2 regions of the Pseudarthrobacter leeuwenhoeki genome follow, and region 2 is predicted to be linked to the other one. Evidence: riboswitches for the same ligand, from Rfam matches in the RefSeq annotation. Region 2 holds a riboswitch; the other holds the start of a gene.
The links. Region 2 has a riboswitch for cyclic di-AMP ahead of ACZYX4_RS05600 (M23 family metallopeptidase). Riboswitches for the same ligand answer to the same signal wherever they lie in the genome.
Positions count from the first base shown of each region.

Region 1 (3,496 bases), on a different contig from region 2:
GATCTGCGGGGCCGTCGGTATCGTCAGCTATGCCTCGATGGACTTCTTCCTGACCAGACAGCTCGACACCCAGCTGCAGCAGGCAGCGGTCCGTGCCCGCGAGTCCGGCCGCTCCGGCCGCTCCGACCCCCTTGAGGCGCGGGGCCTGGCCATCGGCACCCTGAACGCGCGAATCCATGACGATTCGGTCCGCAGCGCCGGCTTCCTCTCCGAGGACGCCACCCGGGAATCCCTCACCGACGAAGACGACGAAGTGCTCCTGGAGCTCACCCCGTGGCTCGAGCCGGTGGACCGGACCCTGTCCGCCGGAGCCTACCGGCTGGTTGCCGCCGAGGCGGGCGGCGACGTGATCGTCACCGGCCTGCCGCTCGCGGAGAAGCAGACCACGCTTGCCACCATGGTCTGGACCATGGTGCTCGTGTCCGCCGGCGGGCTCCTGGTCATCGGACTGGCCGGGACGGCACTGATCCGCCGGACCATGAAGCCGCTCGATCAGCTCTCCGAGGTGGCAACGCAGGTTGCGCGGCTGCCGCTCGACGCCGGAGAGGTGGGACTTGCTGTGCGGGTGCCGGCGTCCGCAGCGCATCCGGAAACCGAGGTGGGCAGCGTGGGCCATGCCCTGAACATGATGCTGGACAACGTCTCCAATGCCCTGGAAGCTCGGCAGAAGAGCGAGATGAAGGTCCGCCAGTTCGTCGCGGATGCCTCGCACGAACTGCGTACTCCCCTGACCGCCATCCGCGGCTATACCGAGCTGATGCGGATGACCGAACATTTCACCCCCGACGGCCAGAAGTCCCTGGCCCGGGTGCAGAGCCAGTCCGAACGTATGACGACCCTGGTGGAGGATCTGCTCCTGCTCGCGCGGCTGGATGAGGGCCAGCCGCTCAAGCTCAGCGACGTGGATCTCACCCAGTTGGCCATCGAGACGGTCAGTGACGAGAAGGTCATGGCCCCGGACCGGGTCTGGCACTTGGAGCTCCCGGAAGAGCCTGTGGTGGTTCGCGGGGACGCGAGCCAGCTGCATCAGGTGCTGGTCAACCTGCTCTCCAACGCGCGCAAACACACGGGCCCCGGCACGACCGTGGTGACCGGTGTGAAGCGATCCCCGGACGGACATGCCGAGGTGACCGTGACGGACAACGGCCCCGGGATTGCCCCCGGGTTCGTGGACCGTGTCTTTGCCCGCTTCACGCGCGCGGACGCTTCCCGCAAGAATCCGGCAGCACTCACGACGCCGGCAACCGGCAGGGCCCTTCCGCGGCGTCCGCTGCACCCGCCGCGGCCGCCCGGGGCATCCTCAGGGGGCGCCACAACAACGCCCCCTGCAACGACGGCCTCCACCGAGGGCACCAGCGGGCTGGGATTGTCGATCGTGCAGTCGATTGTCGAGGCCCATGGCGGGACTGTCAGTGTGGCCTCGGTGCCCGGCCGGACCGAGTTCACCGTTCGGCTGCCGGAGGCTCCGGCGCCGCCCGAAGTCAAGCCGTCGCTGGTCAGGGCGCAAGCCGCCCCGCCGACGCAGTGATGCTTGTTACCAAACTGTAACTTGTCTGTTCAACTCCTGTACGGTTTTTAAGTGCGGCCATCACTGGGGCCGCATGTCCGGATGTACGCCACGCTCTGCCGCCTCCCGGATTCCGCTGGACAGGCAGAGGCGGGGGACCCAGAGTTCCCGGGCATTTTTTGCACATTGCGCCCTTGGGGTGAAGCCGACACGTGAGATTCCGTGCGGCCGGGTGACCTCATCCGAACCCGACAGCTAACTCCGCAGGCGTTGAGAGGCACTCATGACTAACTCCAAGGCACAATCGGGCCCTGACGACGCCGCAAACTCAACCGGCTCCAAGCTGTCGGGCCACGGCGCCGAGCCGGCCAGGCCCGCTTCAGCCTTGGCCCGGTTTGCCCGCCACGCCGGTTCGACCGGCCGCCGGGCGGCCGTTGTTGTTGCCGCCTGCGCGATGATCGTGGGGGCCGGCGCCGCCGGCCAGGCGTCCGAGACGGCCGCGCGCAATGCCGACGCCGGCAGTTCCACGCAGGCAGCCGCCTCGGCGGATCCGCTGACGCACCTTGATTTTGAGCGTGTCCGGGTCGAGAGTGAGGCCGTCACCGGCACCGGCGACGCCGCGGCCCAGCCGGCCGAGGTCGCGCCGGCCGAAGCACCGGCCCCGGCAGCTGTCCCGGCCCCCGCTCCCGAGCCCGCCCCGGCACCTGCGACTGTGCCGGCACCTGCACCGGCCCCCGTTGCCATCGATGACCCTGCCGGCGCCCAGGCGTACGCGGCGAGCCAGTTGGGCTCCTATGGCTGGGCCCCGAGCCAGATGCCGTGCCTCATGAAGCTCTGGACCAAGGAATCGGATTGGGAGACGACCGCCACGAACCCGAGCAGCGGCGCCTACGGTGTGGTCCAGTCGCTGCCGGCCGAGAAGATGGCCAGCGCGGGCGCGGACTACCGGACGAACTACCGGACCCAGATCAACTGGGGTCTGGAGTACGTCAAGGACCGCTACGGCTCACCCTGTGGGGCCCTGAACTTCCACTACGCCCACAACTGGTACTAAACCCCTGGCACAGCCAGCGAGCAGCCGGAGCCGCGCGCGAACCGGCCACCAGGGCAGGTCCGGTGCCGTTCGGCTGACTTAACCGGCCACGCCGTAAAGGCGGTCGCCGGCGTCGCCCAGGCCCGGCACGATGTAGGACTTCTCGTTGAGCTTCTCGTCGATCGAGGCGAGCACGATCGTCACGTTGGCGTCGGCAAGCTCCTCCTCCAGCTTCGCCAGGCCTTCCGGGGCGGCCAGCAGGCAGATGCAGGTGACGTCGGAAGCGCCGCGCTTAAAGAGGAACTTGATGGCCTCGCGCAGCGTGCCGCCGGTCGCGAGCATGGGGTCCAGGACGAAGATCTGACGGTCGGTAAGGTCCTCGGGGAGACGCTCCGCGTAGGTGATGATGTCCAGGGTCTCTTCATCGCGGGCCATGCCCAGGAACCCGACCTCGGCCGTGGGGACCAGCTTGGTCATGCCCTCGAGCATGCCGAGTCCGGCCCGGAGGATGGGAACCACCAGCGGGGTGGGCTTGGTAAATGCGGTGCCAATGGTGGTGCTGACCGGCGTCTCGATGGTCACCGGTTCGGTGCGGACGTCGCGGGTGGCCTCGTACGCCAGGAGCGTGACGAGTTCCTCGGTGAGCTGGCGGAAGACCGGGGACGGGGTGTTCTTGTCCCGCAGAACGGTGAGCTTATGGGCGACCAGCGGGTGGTCCACAACGAAAGTGCGCATGGGTCAAAACTATCACCCGGCGGCTGGGGGGCCGCCCGTGGGGCCACGGGCGCCGACGTCGCCCTTGTCCCCTGGAGCACTGCCGGGGGCGGCGCCGTCGTGCAGGTGCGCGGGGTTGTCGAAGGTGGGTGCGGGGCCGGCGTGTTCCCGGTGCCGGATCACGTGGAAGAGCCGGTGTGCCAGAATCACGATGCCGACCCAGGCCAGCCCCAGCACCCATC
Region 1 covers NZ_JBVAYY010000009.1:166,865-170,360, reverse strand. The annotation lists gene ACZYX4_RS10240 (sensor histidine kinase) at 1-1,528, shown strand, start outside; cyclic di-AMP (ydaO/yuaA leader) riboswitch at 1,632-1,789, shown strand; gene ACZYX4_RS10235 (aggregation-promoting factor C-terminal-like domain-containing protein) at 1,791-2,561, shown strand; gene upp (uracil phosphoribosyltransferase) at 2,640-3,275, opposite strand; gene ACZYX4_RS10225 (phosphatase PAP2 family protein) at 3,288-3,496, opposite strand, start outside.
Region 1: it holds a riboswitch for cyclic di-AMP, as region 2 does, so the genes downstream of both, ACZYX4_RS10235 (aggregation-promoting factor C-terminal-like domain-containing protein) here and ACZYX4_RS05600 (M23 family metallopeptidase) in region 2, are expected to answer to the same signal.

Region 2 (3,496 bases):
ATGCCGCCGGCGTTGTCGCCGAGGGATTTGGCAATAGCGGCCAGTGAGCTGGTCTTGGTGACCTCGGCGCGGTGCCGTGCGTTTGCACTAGTCATTAAGTTCTCTCTTTCGTGATCCTGGGTCCGCGCTTTTAGGGCGCGGGCTGAGGACGCTCCGGCATCTTGGGGGTACGCCGGATCGCCCCGAAATGGGTTACTTAGCGAAGGGTGTACTGCGAAGACGCGCCAATAGCGGGAACTGCTTGCAGGTGCATGGCCTGCGGGCCGGACTCAGCAGAGATCGAGTCGGCGGTGTGAGATCCGTTCCGGGCACCAAAAAGGGCAACACGGAGGTTGGATTTCAGCGGGCTCGTAAGAGCCGCGCAAGCGCGGTGACGCGCAGCATTGTGGCGTGAAGACACGAAAGTAGCCTCTCCCAATGCCTGCGAGGTGAGCTGTCGGATTCGGATGGGAGTCACCCGGCCGCGCTGCTTCCTGGGAAGCTTTGCGACTTAACCCCAAGGCCTTCTTTCGAAGGCCAAAATTGGTTCCCCCGCCCCTGCCAGACGATGTAATGCGAACGGACCTTGAGCGGTGGCAGAGCTAGGCAATCCACTCAAGAGCGCCAACTTCGGAAAAGTTGGCGTGGGACAAACGGTACAGCAGTTGGGGCTCTATGTCACATTCAGATCACGGAGTGCCGTGAGAATGCGAGAGTGTCCCATCAGCTCGGTTACAGCCAGCCGGTCGGGTCGACGACTTCGCCGTTGACCATGACCTCGAAGTGAAGGTGGCAGCCCGTGGAGGCGCCCGTGGTGCCGCTCATCGCCACGACAGAGCCGCGGTCGACCTGCTGGCCCACCTGGACGCCGGCGGAGGACAAGTGGTTATAGGTGGTCTCCAAGCCGTTGCCGTGGTCAATCACCACACGGTTTCCGCCGCCGTAGGGATGCCATCCTGTGAAGGTCACGGTGCCACTTGCGGCCGCAATGACGTCGGTGCCGCATTGGACCGAAAAGTCCTGGCCGCGGTGGAACTCCCCGGAGCCGCCGGTGATGGGGCTGACGCGGTATCCGAAGGGGGACGACTTCTTCAGCTCTACCAAGGGCGCCCCGAGGCTGCCCGAGGAGGCTGCAGGGGCAATGGAGCCGGCCGACTGGGCGCTCAGCAGCTGCTTAAGCTTGCCGTCCGGGTCATTCCGGGTGGTGACGGCGGTGCGGTTGAAGTCAATTTTGACGTCGGCGGCGGTGATATCCGGCTGGACTGCGGCAGGGATGACTGCGGCCGTTGACCCGGTGTCTGTGGCCATAACAGGGCTCGTGGCGGGGACGGTGACGGTAAGGACCAGTCCCGTGGCAGCCAGTGCGATGCCGGCCTTTTGCCCCACGCCACTGGCGGCGGCGAAGTCCGTTACCTGGCGGAACGGGCTGCGGCGGTCTCTGCGTTCATCGCGGAGCGCGTCACGGGGCCGGTCCGCGGGTGTGGCGGCGGCCGGACGCGGCTCCGGAGCGGGACCTGTCGCACGGCGGCGGCCCCTGTCGATCTGGGTGGTCAAAAAAGGTTCCTCTCTGGAGAGCCTGCGGAGTTAGCTGTCGGATTCGGGTCAGAGAGATCAAAGACCCGGTCCGCCGTGACAAGCATCCAGGCACAGAGGTATCAAAGTAGTTCCTCGATGGAGTTGCTTGCCGCTGACGGACTTCACCCCAAGGCTGCTGAACAGCCGGAAGTGGTTCCCCCGCCCCTGCCAGAAGGTGATTCTGCAACTGATCCGCTGGCAGAGCTCGGCTCGGATCAGATAACGGTTTGGTATCGGTACTAGTGTCCAACTATAGGCGATTAAGCCGTCCAGTGATAAATCCGTTATCTACCTGTGCACAACTCATGGGAGGTCCCACGAGCTGCCCGGTGAGCGCTCGTTAACCGACGGTCACAAAAACGTGGCCCGCCACCTCGGGCGGGAGCTCCAGGGCGCCTTCGATGTCGGGCACTCGCACCGAGATGTACTCCCCCACGCGCTCCAGCGAAACCAGTGCGCCGGGGCGGATGCCGCCCTCATCAAGCTGGACGAGCAGTTCCGGTTCGACCTGGATGGGCTCGGCGAGCCGGTTGATCCTGACCCGGGAATCCGGCCCGTAGCCGGCCATGGCCTCCAGCAGGTTAATAGCGCCATCGGCGTACGGCTGGGAAGGCGGTCCGCCTAGCTCCGCGAGGCCCGGAATCGGGTTGCCATAGGGAGAGACAGTGGGGTGGTTCAGCAGTTCGAAGATCCGCCGCTCGACCCGCTCACTCATGACGTGCTCCCAGCGGCAGGCTTCCTCATGGACGTAGGCCCAGTCGAGCCCGATCACGTCAGCCAGCAGCCGCTCGGCAAGGCGGTGCTTGCGCATGACTTCAATGGCACGCTTCCGGCCGGTTTCCGTCAGTTCCAGGTGGCGGTCGCCGGAAACAACCACCAGCCCGTCGCGTTCCATCCGGCCGATAGTCTGGGAGACGGTGGGGCCGGAGTGGCGCAGCCGTTCGGCGATGCGGGCGCGGAGTGCGACGATGTTTTCTTCTTCAAGTTCCAGAATGGTCCGAAGATACATCTCGGTTGTATCGATCAGATCCGTCATTCAGCTCAGCTCCTCGAGCGCCGTCCTTGCGCATTTCCCGCCGTACCGCATGCTGCAGGCGCCCTGGCGCGGTCCGCCGTACGTTCGCAGGCCAGCTTAGCCTATTTTGAATTACTCCGGATAATCTCAGTGACCGGACTGTGACGGTCTCTTTTGCCTCCCCCGCGGGGCAGTCAGGCAGAATGAAACGCAAGGCTCCGCTGCAGCCACGCTGCCGGGCGACCTACCGAGCCACACTTTTGTACCAGCCGAAAATTGGAGCCACTGTGAGCGACACCAGCATCACGATTCCCGCAAACCTCCTGCCCAAGGACGGTCGCTTCGGTGCCGGACCGTCCAAGGTCCGCCCGGAGCAGATGGAGGCCCTCGCCGCCGCGTCCCAGCTGCTGGGAACCTCCCACCGCCAGGCGCCGGTCAAGAACCTGGTGGGATCGGTCCGGAACGGGCTCAGCCAGTTCTTCCGCGCCCCCGAGGGCTACGAAGTCATCCTGGGCGTCGGCGGATCGACGGCATTCTGGGACATCGCCAGCTTCGGTCTGGTGGAGAACAAGGCCCAGCACTTGTCCTTTGGCGAGTTTGGCTCGAAGTTCGCCTCCGCCACCAACAAGGCACCGTTCCTTGCGGACTCCTCAATCATCAAGTCCGAACCGGGCACCCGCCCGGCGGCCAAAGCCGAGGCCGGCGTCGATGTTTACGCCTGGCCGCAGAACGAGACGTCCACCGGCGTTGCCGCCCCCGTCCAGCGTGTGGCCGGCGCCGATGCAGGCTCCCTCGTCCTGGTTGACGCCACATCGGCTGCCGGCGGGCTGGATGTCGACGTCGCGGAAGCGGACGTCTACTACTTCGCCCCGCAGAAGAACTTTGCCTCCGACGGAGGCCTGTGGCTCGGCCTGTTCTCCCCGGCGG
Region 2 covers NZ_JBVAYY010000005.1:47,574-51,069, reverse strand. The annotation lists gene ACZYX4_RS05605 (NlpC/P60 family protein) at 1-95, opposite strand, end outside; cyclic di-AMP (ydaO/yuaA leader) riboswitch at 405-574, opposite strand; gene ACZYX4_RS05600 (M23 family metallopeptidase) at 712-1,533, opposite strand; cyclic di-AMP (ydaO/yuaA leader) riboswitch at 1,538-1,750, opposite strand; gene ACZYX4_RS05595 (metal-dependent transcriptional regulator) at 1,895-2,590, opposite strand; gene serC (phosphoserine transaminase) at 2,857-3,496, shown strand, end outside.